Regions from separate parts of the Citrobacter meridianamericanus genome, predicted to be linked through region 1. Evidence: predicted binding sites of a transcription regulator. Region 1 holds the regulator's gene; each other region holds the start of a gene.
What was found. Region 1 encodes sigma-54, which starts transcription at its own class of promoters, with help from an activator protein. Its sites were predicted from a motif close to GTTGGCACANNTTTCGCTNT; they were not measured.

Region 1 (3,161 bases):
CAGCGAGCAGCGGGAAGATCGCGCCAACGAACTGATGGAAGAATTCCACATCGAACACCTGCGTGACAGCATGGGACAGTCGCTATCCGGTGGCGAACGACGCCGCGTGGAGATCGCCCGCGCGTTGGCCGCTAATCCGAAATTTATCCTGCTGGATGAACCGTTTGCCGGTGTTGACCCGATTTCGGTTATTGATATCAAACGGATCATCGAACACCTGCGCGACAGCGGGCTTGGCGTGCTGATTACCGACCACAACGTCCGCGAAACGCTGGCAGTGTGTGAGCGCGCCTACATCGTGAGTCAGGGCCACCTGATCGCGCACGGTACGCCAACAGAAATACTGCAGGATGAGCACGTGAAGCGCGTATACCTTGGGGAAGACTTCAGACTCTGATAGGGTAGAAGACTTCACGTCACCGCAGGAGAGAAAAACTCTGAACATGAAGCAAGGTTTGCAACTCAGGCTTAGCCAACAACTGGCGATGACGCCTCAGCTACAACAGGCTATCCGTCTGTTGCAGCTGTCCACGCTGGAACTTCAGCAAGAACTTCAGCAAGCGCTGGAAAGTAACCCACTGCTCGAGCAAACCGATCTTCACGACGAAATTGATACCCAGGAAAAACAGGACAGCGAATCACTCGACACTGCAGATGCTCTTGAACAAAAAGAGATGCCAGAAGAGCTGCCGCTTGACGCCAGCTGGGATGAAATTTACACCGCCGGTACGCCTTCGGGTACCAGCGGGGATTACATCGACGACGAACTGCCTGTGTATCAGGGTGAGACCACGCAATCGCTGCAGGATTACCTGATGTGGCAAGTGGAGCTGACCCCGTTCTCAGATACCGATCGCGCTATTGCGACATCCATTGTTGATGCGGTAGACGAAACCGGTTATCTCACCGTAACTCTGGACGATATTCTCGAAAGCATGGGCGATGACGACATCGGTATGGATGAAATCGAAGCCGTGCTTAAACGCGTTCAGCGTTTTGATCCCGTGGGCGTAGCGGCCAAAGATCTCCGCGACTGCTTACTGATCCAACTTTCACAGTTTGATAAAGCCACGCCGTGGCTGGAAGAAGCGTCCCTGATCATCAGCGATCACCTCGATCTGCTAGCCAACCATGACTTCCGCACGCTAATGCGCGTGACCCGACTGAAAGAAGAGGTGCTGAAAGAGGCCGTTAACCTTATTCAGTCTCTGGACCCAAGACCCGGGCAGTCTATCCAGACCGGTGAGCCAGAGTACGTCATTCCAGATGTACTGGTGCGTAAGCATAACGATCGCTGGGTGGTCGAACTCAACGGTGACAGCATTCCACGGCTGCAGATTAACCAGCACTACGCCGCCATGTGCAACAGCGCGCGCAACGATGCCGACAGCCAGTTTATTCGTAGTAATCTGCAGGATGCGAAGTGGCTGATTAAAAGCCTGGAAAGCCGCAATGATACGCTGCTGCGCGTCAGCCGCTGCATCGTTGAACAGCAGCAAGCCTTCTTTGAGCAAGGCGAAGAGTTTATGAAACCGATGGTGCTGGCGGATATCGCCCAGGCCGTCGAGATGCACGAATCGACCATTTCCCGAGTGACCACGCAAAAGTATCTGCACAGTCCGCGCGGCATTTTTGAATTGAAGTATTTCTTTTCCAGTCACGTTAACACTGAAGGCGGAGGCGAAGCCTCATCCACGGCGATCCGTGCGCTGGTGAAGAAATTAATTGCTGCGGAAAACCCCGCGAAACCGCTGAGCGACAGCAAGTTAACCTCTATGTTGTCAGAACAGGGTATCATGGTGGCACGCCGCACCGTTGCGAAGTACCGAGAGTCTTTATCCATTCCGCCGTCTAACCAGCGCAAACAGCTGGTCTGACCCAACCGATAAGGAAGACACTATGCAGCTCAACATCACTGGAAACAACGTCGAAATCACGGAAGCCCTGCGCGATTTTGTTAATACAAAATTCGCCAAGCTCGAACAATATTTCGACCGGATTAATCAGGTCTATATTGTGTTGAAAGTGGAGAAGGTTACACATATCTCGGACGCAACACTGCATGTGAACGGTGGCGAAATTCATGCCAGTGCGGAAGGTCAGGATATGTACGCCGCCATTGACGGTTTAATTGATAAACTGGCTCGGCAATTAACAAAACATAAAGATAAACTGAAACAGCACTAACTTGTCCGGGCAGTTAGCGGGTGCAGGACGGCCTGTTGTGTAGCACAACAGGCCATTTGTACAGTTAGCGCTTAGGTGAAATTATGACAAATAACGATACGACTCTACAACTGAGCAATGTTCTTAACCAGGAATGTACACGCGCGGCAGTTCACTGCCAAAGCAAGAAACGCGCACTGGAAATCATCAGTGAACTGGCGGCAAAGCAGCTCAGCTTGCCTTCTCAGTTGGTATTTGAAGCTATTTTAACGCGTGAAAAAATGGGTAGTACCGGCATCGGGAATGGTATTGCTATCCCGCACGGAAAGCTGGAAGAAGACACGATGCGCGCAGTAGGCGTGTTTGTGCAACTTGAAACGCCTATCGCTTTTGACGCCATCGATAATCAACCCGTCGATCTGCTTTTTGCTCTGCTGGTACCGGCGGACCAAACCAAGACGCATTTGCATACGTTGTCACTGGTCGCCAAACGTCTGGCAGATAAAACAATCTGCCGTCGCCTGCGCGCCGCACAGAGTGACCAGGAGTTGTATCAAATCATCACGGACACCGAAGGTGGACAGGATGAAGCATAACAACCCAATGGCATCCTTTTTTGTCGTTGTGAGGAGAAACAGTACATGGTACTGATGATCGTCAGCGGTCGTTCGGGGTCAGGCAAATCTGTCGCCTTGCGTGCGCTGGAAGATATGGGTTTTTACTGCGTGGATAACCTTCCCGTAGTGCTGTTGCCCGATCTGGCTCGTACTCTGGCCGATCGCCAGATTTCTGCAGCCGTCAGCATTGATGTGCGCAACATGCCTGAGTCCCCGGAGATTTTCGAGCAGGCAATGAACAATCTGCCTGAAGGCTTCTCACCACAGCTGCTGTTCCTTGACGCCGATCGGAACACCCTGATTCGTCGCTACAGCGACACGCGTCGCCTGCACCCACTCTCCAGCAAGAACTTATCTCTGGAAAGCGCTATCGATAAG
Region 2 (3,161 bases), 660 kb from region 1:
CAGCAAATTTATCAGCAGGCCGTTAGCTTTGACCTGTGGATGACGATGCCAGTCGATGTTGTACAGGCTGACAAACAGGCCACACAAGCCCAGCGTAATCAGCCAGATGGCATTTAGCGGGGTAATTTGCAGACTGTGACCAATAAACGGCATCACGCCGCTCACCGCCAGCGCATTAGTCAGAACGGTAAAACCCGCAGCCGCCGTACACAAGCTGCCGACCGCGCCGCCAACCCCGGCAATCCAACCGCTCAACGGTTTATGAAATGAAAACAGAAATGCCAGAACCGCCGCAGCCGCAAACCAAGCCACGCCGCTGTTAATTAGTGAAATTGCGCTCATTTTGCATCCCCACTCTGAGCCTGCTGAAACAAGGTGAGATCGCCGAAATCGGTATTGAAAGTCAGCTCACGCTTACGTTTGCTGGCGCGGGCGATATCCATGTTGCTCACCAGGTGCAGGGCTTTGGTTGGGCACATGCGCACGCAGGCCGGACCCTGTTCGTCAAAACTGCACAGATCGCATTTCACCGCAATGGCGCGAACGCCCGGAACCCAGTCCAGCAGCGTGCTCACACGGGCAGGTGCAGGCGGAGCCGGAGGCGCTTTTGGCGTATTGGCGTTTGCCGGGATGTGTAGCGGACGGCTACCGGAAAACTCAATCGCGCCGAACGGACAGGCAATCCCGCACAATTTGCAACTGACGCACAGGCTTTCATTCAGCTGTACAGCACCGTCAACACGATTAATCGCATTAACCGGACAAACGGTGGCGCAAGGTGCATCTTCACACTGGTGGCAAAGCTGCGGCGCGGATTCTTTTTCATTTAACATCACTTTCAGGCGCGGCATAGACTGCAGGCCATGCTGGCGATGTGTCTCTGAGCAGGCAGCTTCACAGGTGTGGCAGCCGATACAAAGAGTGGAGTCAGCAATTACAAAACGATTCACCAGGCATTCCTCAGGTGATAGTCATTTTTGACGAAAACATGTCTGCGAAATGTCATTTCGACATTTTTCGACATGCCCATTCCCTAAACTGTCGTGACGCAGAATGAAAGCGCATCATGACAAAACTGGGCAGTACCCGAGGCTTAAGCCGGGCTATGTCCCTCAACCAGTTGACTTAAATTCACCGGCATATTGTTCTCAACCGCGGTATACAGGCTGTCGTAGACGGTGGCGATTTTTTCGAGATAGTGCTCCAGCACCTGTTCACGATCGCGGGCGTTGATACGCTCATCGACTTTACCGTCGATGGTCAACTGTGCCTGTGCAATCAGTTGTTTATCATCACCATCTTTTGTTTCGACGTAGTACTCGATGGTGTGGCTGTTAAAGCCATCCGCCAGCGTGACGTAGATAGTGAAGTGTTCAAAAAGGACAAAGCAGAGATCTTTGTCCGGCGCACAGCTCATTGCATGATGCAAACGCGCTTTCGACAGGGTGATCCCCTGAACCAGCGAGTTACAGTAAATACGCCACTGGTCCTGTAGGCGACGATGCCGTTCAGCGATGTAATCGGCTTTTTCGCTTATTTCCCAAATAGTCATGTCAGGTTACCCGTTTAGCAGAGATGAACAGCTTTAAGCACATTTCATGCCAAAATTAAAATCCTTAATTTTCATACAGATAAAAAATCAAAAACGAGTGACGACATGTCATTTCGTCATCGTCGTCATTGTCACGTTGGAAAAAATCCAAGCTGGCATGTTTATTGCTTTTAGTACGGCAACTTCACAGGAGGCGGTATGCACGAAATAACCCTCTGCCAACGGGCACTGGAATTGATTGAACAACAGGCCACCCAGCACGGCGCAAAACGAGTAACTGGGGTCTGGCTCAAAATTGGCGCATTTTCTTGCGTAGAAACCAGCGCTCTCGCCTTTTGTTTTGATCTGGTATGCCGTGGCACCCTTGCAGAAGGTTGTAAACTCCACCTCGAAGAACAAGAAGCCGAATGTTGGTGCGAATCTTGTCAGCAATACGTCACCTTACTGACGCAACGCGTGCGTCGGTGCCCGCAATGCAACAGCGATACGCTGAGAATTGTGGCCGATGACGGTCTACAGATTCGGCGAATTGAAATTGGCGACGCTGAAGATTAATTAATGCCGGATATCGACTTAGTCATTTCCGGCATAAAAAGCTAGTAATAAGCAATAGATCAGGAGTGAGCGATGTGTACGACATGTGGTTGCGCTGAAGGCAACCTTTATATAGAGGGTGATGAGCATAATCCCCACTCGGCGTTTCGCAGCGCGCCATTTGCCCCGGCGGCTCGCCCGGCACTGAATATTACCGGTGTGAAAACCTCCAGTTTCACACCGAGTCAGACCGAAGAAGGCGATTTGCACTATGGTCACGGTGAAGCAGGTACCCATGCGCCGGGCATGAGCCAGCGCCGCATGCTGGAAGTGGAAATTGACGTACTGGATAAAAACAACCGTCTGGCCGAACGCAACCGCGCCCGCTTTGCGGCCCGTCAGCATCTGGTGCTGAACCTTGTTTCAAGCCCGGGCTCCGGTAAAACCACGCTGCTGACCGAAACGCTGATGAAGCTCAAAGACAACGTGCCGTGTGCCGTCATTGAAGGCGACCAGCAAACGGTTAACGATGCCGCACGTATTCGTGCCACGGGCACGCCAGCCATCCAGGTCAACACCGGTAAAGGTTGCCACCTCGACGCCCAAATGATCGCTGACGCCGCGCCGCGTTTGCCGCTTGAAGACAATGGTATTTTGTTCATTGAAAACGTCGGCAACCTGGTTTGCCCGGCGAGTTTCGACCTCGGCGAACGCCATAAAGTGGCCGTGCTTTCCGTCACTGAAGGCGAAGACAAACCGCTGAAATACCCGCATATGTTTGCCGCCGCCTCGCTGATGCTGCTCAATAAAGTGGATCTGCTGCCGTACCTCAATTTTGACGTAGATAAGTGCATCGCCAGCGCCCGGGAAGTAAACCCGGAAATTGAGATCATCCTGATTTCTGCCACCAGCGGCGAAGGGATGGACCAATGGCTCTCCTGGCTGGAGACGCAGCGATGTGCATAGGTGTTCCGGGTCAAATCCGCACCATTGACGGCAACCAGGCTAAAGTCGACGTTTGCGGTATTCAGCGCGACGTCGATCTGACGCTGGTCGGTAGCTACGATGAGCATGG
Region 3 (3,161 bases), 740 kb from region 1:
GTCGTCATCGATGAATTCCAGAGCCTGCTCCAGAGTCATCTTAACCGGCGGAACCAGAACCGTTGCTTCGTCAGTACCGGACGCGCGCATGTTGGTCAGTTTCTTACCGGTCAGGCAGTTTACAGTCAGGTCGTTAGAGCGGCTGTGAATACCGATGATCTGGCCTTCGTAAACTTCAGCACCGTGACCCAGGAACAGCTTACCGCGGTCCTGCAGGCTGAACAGTGCGAACGCAACTGCTTTACCCTGGCCATTGGAGATCAGTACGCCGTTCTGACGCTGACCCACATCACCCGCACGAACATCGTCGTAGTGGCTGAAGGTGGAGTACAGCAGACCGGTACCGGAAGTCATGGTCATGAATTCTGAACGGAAACCGATCAGACCACGGCTTGGGATCACGTAGTCAAGACGTACGCGGCCTTTGCCATCTGGATTCATGTTTTTCAGGTCGCCTTTACGCTCACCCAGAGCCTGCATCACAGAACCCTGATGCTGCTCTTCGACGTCCAGCGTTACGTTTTCGAACGGCTCTTGTTTACGGCCATCGATTTCGCGGAAGATAACTTTCGGACGGGAAACCGCCATTTCGAAACCTTCACGACGCATGTTTTCAATCAGAACAGACAGGTGCAGCTCACCACGACCGGATACACGGAACGCATCCGCATCTTCGGTTTCTTCAACGCGCAGCGCAACGTTGTGCACCAGCTCTTTGTTCAGGCGGTCAAGGATCTGACGAGAGGTAACATATTTACCTTCTTTACCACAGAACGGAGAGGTGTTTACGCAGAAGAACATGGTTACGGTCGGTTCATCAACGGACAGAGCCGGCAGCGCTTCGACGTTCTGCGGATCGCAGATGGTGTCGGAGATGTTCAGTTCGCCCAGACCGGTGATCGCGATGATATCGCCGGCTTCGGCAATATCGCTCTCGATACGTTCCAGACCCAGATGAGTCAGAACTTTACCGACTTTACCGTTACGGGTTTTGCCTTCGCTATCAATGATAGTGATCTGCTGGTTCGGTTTAACTTTACCGCGTTTAATGCGGCCGATGCCGATTACGCCAACGTAGTTGTTGTAGTCCAGCTGAGAGATTTGCATCTGCAGCGGGCCATCAAGATCTACGTTCGGAGCCGGTACACGATCAACGATGGTCTGATACAGCGGAGTCATGTCTTCAGCCATATCTTCGTGATCCAGACCTGCGATACCGTTCAGCGCGGAAGCGTAAACGATCGGGAAGTCCAGCTGCTCGTCGGTAGCGTCGAGGTTAACGAACAGGTCGAATACCTGGTCAACAACCCAGTCAGGACGCGCGCCAGGACGGTCAACTTTGTTGATAACAACAATTGGCTTCAGGCCATGGGCAAAGGCTTTTTTGGTCACGAAGCGCGTCTGCGGCATCGGACCATCCATTGCATCCACCACCAGCAGCACGGAGTCGACCATGGACATTACACGTTCAACTTCACCACCGAAGTCGGCGTGCCCCGGGGTATCAACGATGTTGATACGGTAGTCATTCCATTTGATAGCGGTGTTTTTAGCGAGGATGGTAATCCCACGCTCTTTCTCCAAATCGTTGGAGTCCATCACGCGCTCTTGGGTTTCAGCACGTGCATCGAACGTACCGGATTGTTGGAGCAGCTTGTCTACCAGGGTCGTTTTACCATGGTCTACGTGCGCGATGATGGCGATGTTACGCAAATTTTCGATCACAACTTTGCCTCAGGCATTTTAGAAATAGCGCGTTATTGTACACGGATTAATCGCAGTACAAAACAGGATCACAAACATCCTCCGCAAACAAGTATTGCAGAGTTTCTTTGTGATCACATTCACGGAGCGTTAAAAGGGGTAATCTGACATGCTTTGCACCAATATGGTGCTTAATGTTCACATTAAAGCACTATAATGGTGCAATACAACCTTCATGGTGCAGCCCCTTTGCACGATAGTGCGCATGATAACGCCTTTTAGGGGCAATTTAAAAGTTGGCACAGATTTCGCTTTATATTTTTTACGGCGACACGGCCAATTTTTTGCAGAATTGAAGACTTCGTTACCACGACGACCATGACCAATCCGGGAGAGTAAGTATGTCCGCTGAACACGTTTTGACGATGCTGAACGAACACGAAGTGAAGTTTGTTGATTTGCGCTTCACTGATACTAAAGGTAAAGAACAGCACGTCACTATTCCTGCTCATCAGGTAAATGCCGAATTCTTTGAAGAAGGCAAAATGTTTGACGGCTCCTCAATCGGTGGCTGGAAAGGCATTAACGAATCAGACATGGTTCTGATGCCAGATGCATCTACTGCACTCATCGACCCGTTCTATGAAGAGTCTACTCTGATCATCCGTTGCGATATCCTGGAACCCGGTACGCTGCAGGGCTATGACCGCGACCCGCGCTCCATCGCAAAACGCGCTGAAGAGTATCTGCGTTCTACCGGCATCGCAGACACCGTTCTGTTCGGGCCAGAGCCAGAGTTCTTCCTGTTTGACGACATCCGCTTCGGCGCATCTATCTCCGGTTCTCACGTGGCTATCGATGACATCGAAGGCGCATGGAACTCTTCCACCAAATACGAAGGTGGTAACAAAGGTCACCGCCCTGGCGTGAAAGGCGGTTACTTCCCGGTTCCTCCGGTAGATTCTTCTCAGGACATCCGTTCTACCATGTGTCTGATCATGGAAGAGATGGGCCTGGTTGTTGAAGCACATCACCACGAAGTGGCGACTGCTGGCCAGAACGAAATCGCGACCCGCTTTAACACCATGACCAAAAAAGCGGACGAAATTCAGATCTACAAATACGTTGTGCACAACGTTGCGCACCGTTTCGGTAAAACCGCGACCTTTATGCCAAAACCGATGTTCGGTGATAACGGTTCCGGTATGCACTGCCACATGTCCCTGTCAAAGAACGGCGTAAACCTGTTCTCTGGCGACAAATATGCGGGTCTGTCTGAGCAGGCGCTGTTCTACATCGGCGGCGTAATCAAACACGCTAAAGCGATCAACGCCCTGGCTAACCCGACCACGAACTCCTATAAGCGTCTGGTCCCTGGCTACGAAGCGCCGGTAATGCTGGCTTACTCTGCCCGTAACCGTTCTGCTTCTATCCGTATTCCGGTTGTTGCTTCTCCG
Region 4 (3,161 bases), 680 kb from region 1:
CAAGGTCAGCGGCAGCCGCAGCGGCACAGGCGCACTCTTCTTCTTTGGACAAGGCTTTAACGGGGGTCTCCGGCAGTGGAGCAAGCGCCCACTGACGTGCAATTTCGCGGCCATGCTGGCGGCACAGTTCCAGTGCACCGAGGTCCGGACGCCATTTCGCCTTCAGGCTCAGCGACATCTCGAAACCGGCATCCTGCAAACGCGTGGACAAACGGTCTACCGCACCGCCGCTCCAGCCGTGTGAACCAAAGGCGCTGGCACGCTTGTTACGAAAACGCAGGCCGGTCATCTCTTCCACCAGACCGGCGATTTTCGGCATCATCACGTTGTTCATTGTGGAAGTCCCGACCAGCACGCCTTTAGAGCGGAAGACGTTAGTCAGGACTTCGTTTTTGTCGCTACGGGCGACGTTAAAGATTTTTACCGCCACGTTCGGGTCGACTTCGTTGATGCCCTGGGCAATCGCGTCCGCCATCATGCGGGTGTTATTGGACATGGTGTCGTAGAAAATGGTGATGCGGTCTTCCTGATAATCCGCTGCCCATTTCAGGTACAGCTCAACGATTTGTGTCGGGTTGTCGCGCCATACCACGCCGTGGGAAGTGGCAATCATATCGACCGGCAGGTTGAAGCTGAGGATCTCAGTAATTTTCGGCGTCACCAGACGGCTGAACGGCGTCAGGATATTGGCATAGTAGCGCTGGCACTGTTCGAACAGTTCGGCCTGGTCAACTTCGTCGTTGAACAGGCGTTCGTCGCAGTAGTGCTGGCCGAAGGCATCGTTACTGAACAGCACCGCATCGCCGGTCATGTAGGTCATCATACTGTCCGGCCAGTGCAGCATGGGTGTTTCAACGAAGATCAGCTGTTTGCCGTTGCCGATGTCAAGGCTGTCGCCGGTTTTGACCACATTGAAGTTCCACTCCGGGTGATGGTGGTGTCCGTTAATAGAGTCAATGGCATTAGCGGTGCAGTAGATTGGCGTGTCCGGGATGCAGGACATCAGCTCGGTCAGCGCACCGGCATGGTCTTCTTCCGCGTGGTTAATAATGATGTAGTCGATATCGGCAAGGTCGATTTCACTGCGCAGGTTCTGCACGAATTCACGGCTGAATTTGTGGTCTACGGTATCGATCAGGACATTTTTTTCTTCACGGATGAGATAGCTGTTATAGCTGCTACCGCGCAGCGTTTTGTATTCAGTTCCGTGGAAATCACGCACTTCCCAGTCACGTTGGCCAACCCAATGAATGTTATTTTTAACCAGAATAGACATAACAACCTCAATTAATTCAGCGTTTTTCAAAAAAGATGTTTTGCTAATAGCAGGTTGCATGCCAACTTTTTATTTCTTTGATTTTAAAGATTTTATTTTTTATTGCTCATAAGGTGGTAGTCAAAATGACTATGTTTCTTATTGTCAATATGACAATATGAATTGTCAAAATGACAATGAGGTAGCCATGAGCTTTTCCGTAGATGTGCTGGCGGGCATCGCCATTGAATTACAAAGCGGTATTGGACATCAGGATCGCTTTCAACGCCTGATAACCACCTTGCGTCAGGTACTGGAGTGCGACGCGTCGGCATTGCTGCGCTACGAGTCGCGACAGTTTATTCCACTGGCAATCGATGGGCTGGCCCAGGATGTTCTCGGCAGGCGCTTTACGCTGGAAGGGCATCCGCGTCTGGAAGCGATTGCCCGTGCCGGAGACGTGGTACGTTTTCCTGCCGACAGTGATTTGCCCGATCCTTACGACGGGCTGATCCCAGGCCAGGAGAGTCTGAAAGTGCATGCCTGTATTGGCTTACCACTGTTCGCCGGTCAAAATTTGATTGGCGCGTTAACGCTGGATGGCATGGAACCGGATCAGTTTGATGTGTTCAGTGATGAAGAACTCAGGCTGATTGCCGCGCTGGCGGCTGGCGCGTTGAGCAATGCGCTACTGATTGAACAGCTGGAAAGCCAGAATATGCTGCCGGGTTCGTCGACGGCTTTCGAGCAGGTGACGGAAACCCAGATGATTGGCCTGTCGCCCAATATGATGCAGCTGAAAAAAGAGATTGAGATTGTGGCGGGGTCCGATCTCAACGTACTGATTAGCGGCGAAACGGGGACCGGGAAGGAGCTGGTAGCGAAAGCGATTCATGAAGGTTCACCCCGCGCGGTGAACCCGCTGGTGTATCTGAACTGTGCGGCCTTGCCAGAAAGCGTAGCGGAAAGCGAGCTGTTTGGTCACGTAAAAGGGGCCTTTACCGGGGCTATCAGTAATCGGAGCGGTAAGTTTGAAATGGCCGATAACGGGACGCTGTTTCTCGATGAAATTGGCGAACTCTCGCTGGCGCTACAGGCTAAGCTGCTACGCGTGCTGCAATACGGTGATATTCAACGCGTGGGTGACGATCGCAGCCTGCGTGTCGACGTGCGCGTACTCGCGGCAACGAACCGTGATTTACGCGAAGAGGTGCTGGCCGGGAATTTCCGTGCGGATTTATTCCACCGCCTGAGCGTCTTTCCCCTTTCCGTACCGCCTCTTCGTGAGCGTGGCGAAGATGTGGTGCTGCTGGCAGGCTATTTTTGCGAGCAATGTCGACTGCGACTGGGACTTTCCCGTGTGGTGTTAAGCCCCGGTGCGCGTAGTCATCTGTTGAGCTACGCCTGGCCTGGTAACGTACGCGAGCTGGAACATGCCATTCACCGTGCGGTTGTTCTGGCAAGGGCCACCAGAGCAGGGGATGAAGTGGTGCTGGAGACGCAGCATTTTGCCTTGCAGGATGAAGCGCCTGTAACACCAGCGGCGGAAGGTGTTGCAGAGATCCCGCAACAGCATAATCTGCGTGAAGCAACGGAGTCATTCCAGCGAGAGATGATCCGCCGGGCGCTGGCGCAAAATAATCACAGTTGGGCAGCAAGTGCGCGGGCGCTGGAAACAGACGTCGCCAACCTGCACCGGCTGGCGAAACGTCTGGGGCTGAAGGATTAGATAATACCGGCCTGATAGAAATCCTGCAGGTTGATAGCACCGGTAAGTTTACCGTTTTCATCGACCACCGGTGCTGCGGTGATTTTGCGTTTCATCAGGATCTCTTTGGCGTCAATGGCGCGGCTCTGTGCCTGCAACGTAACGCCGTTGTGGGTCATCGCCTCGCTAACCTGAGTG

Region 2: hypA (hydrogenase maturation nickel metallochaperone HypA) is a predicted target of sigma-54. The motif match lies at 1,704-1,723, and genes of this name have one in related genera.
Region 3: glnA (glutamate--ammonia ligase) is a predicted target of sigma-54. The motif match lies at 2,000-2,019, and genes of this name have one in related genera.
Region 4: norV (anaerobic nitric oxide reductase flavorubredoxin) is a predicted target of sigma-54. The motif match lies at 1,323-1,342, and genes of this name have one in related genera.

Annotation. Positions count from the first base shown of each region.
Region 1 is NZ_CP101036.1:557,038-560,198, reverse strand. It holds gene lptB (LPS export ABC transporter ATP-binding protein) at 1-397, shown strand, start outside; gene rpoN (RNA polymerase factor sigma-54) at 444-1,877, shown strand; gene hpf (ribosome hibernation promoting factor) at 1,900-2,187, shown strand; gene ptsN (PTS IIA-like nitrogen regulatory protein PtsN) at 2,271-2,762, shown strand; gene rapZ (RNase adapter RapZ) at 2,808-3,161, shown strand, end outside.
Region 2 is NZ_CP101036.1:1,221,801-1,224,961, reverse strand. It holds gene hycC (formate hydrogenlyase subunit 3) at 1-342, opposite strand, end outside; gene hycB (formate hydrogenlyase subunit HycB) at 339-950, opposite strand; gene hycA (formate hydrogenlyase regulator HycA) at 1,094-1,552, opposite strand; gene hypA (hydrogenase maturation nickel metallochaperone HypA) at 1,751-2,107, shown strand; gene hypB (hydrogenase nickel incorporation protein HypB) at 2,180-3,052, shown strand; gene hypC (hydrogenase 3 maturation protein HypC) at 3,043-3,161, shown strand, end outside.
Region 3 is NZ_CP101036.1:5,137,980-5,141,140, forward strand. It holds gene typA (ribosome-dependent GTPase TypA) at 1-1,725, opposite strand, end outside; gene glnA (glutamate--ammonia ligase) at 2,106-3,161, shown strand, end outside.
Region 4 is NZ_CP101036.1:1,240,421-1,243,581, forward strand. It holds gene norV (anaerobic nitric oxide reductase flavorubredoxin) at 1-1,276, opposite strand, end outside; gene norR (nitric oxide reductase transcriptional regulator NorR) at 1,464-2,984, shown strand; gene gutQ (arabinose-5-phosphate isomerase GutQ) at 2,981-3,161, opposite strand, start outside.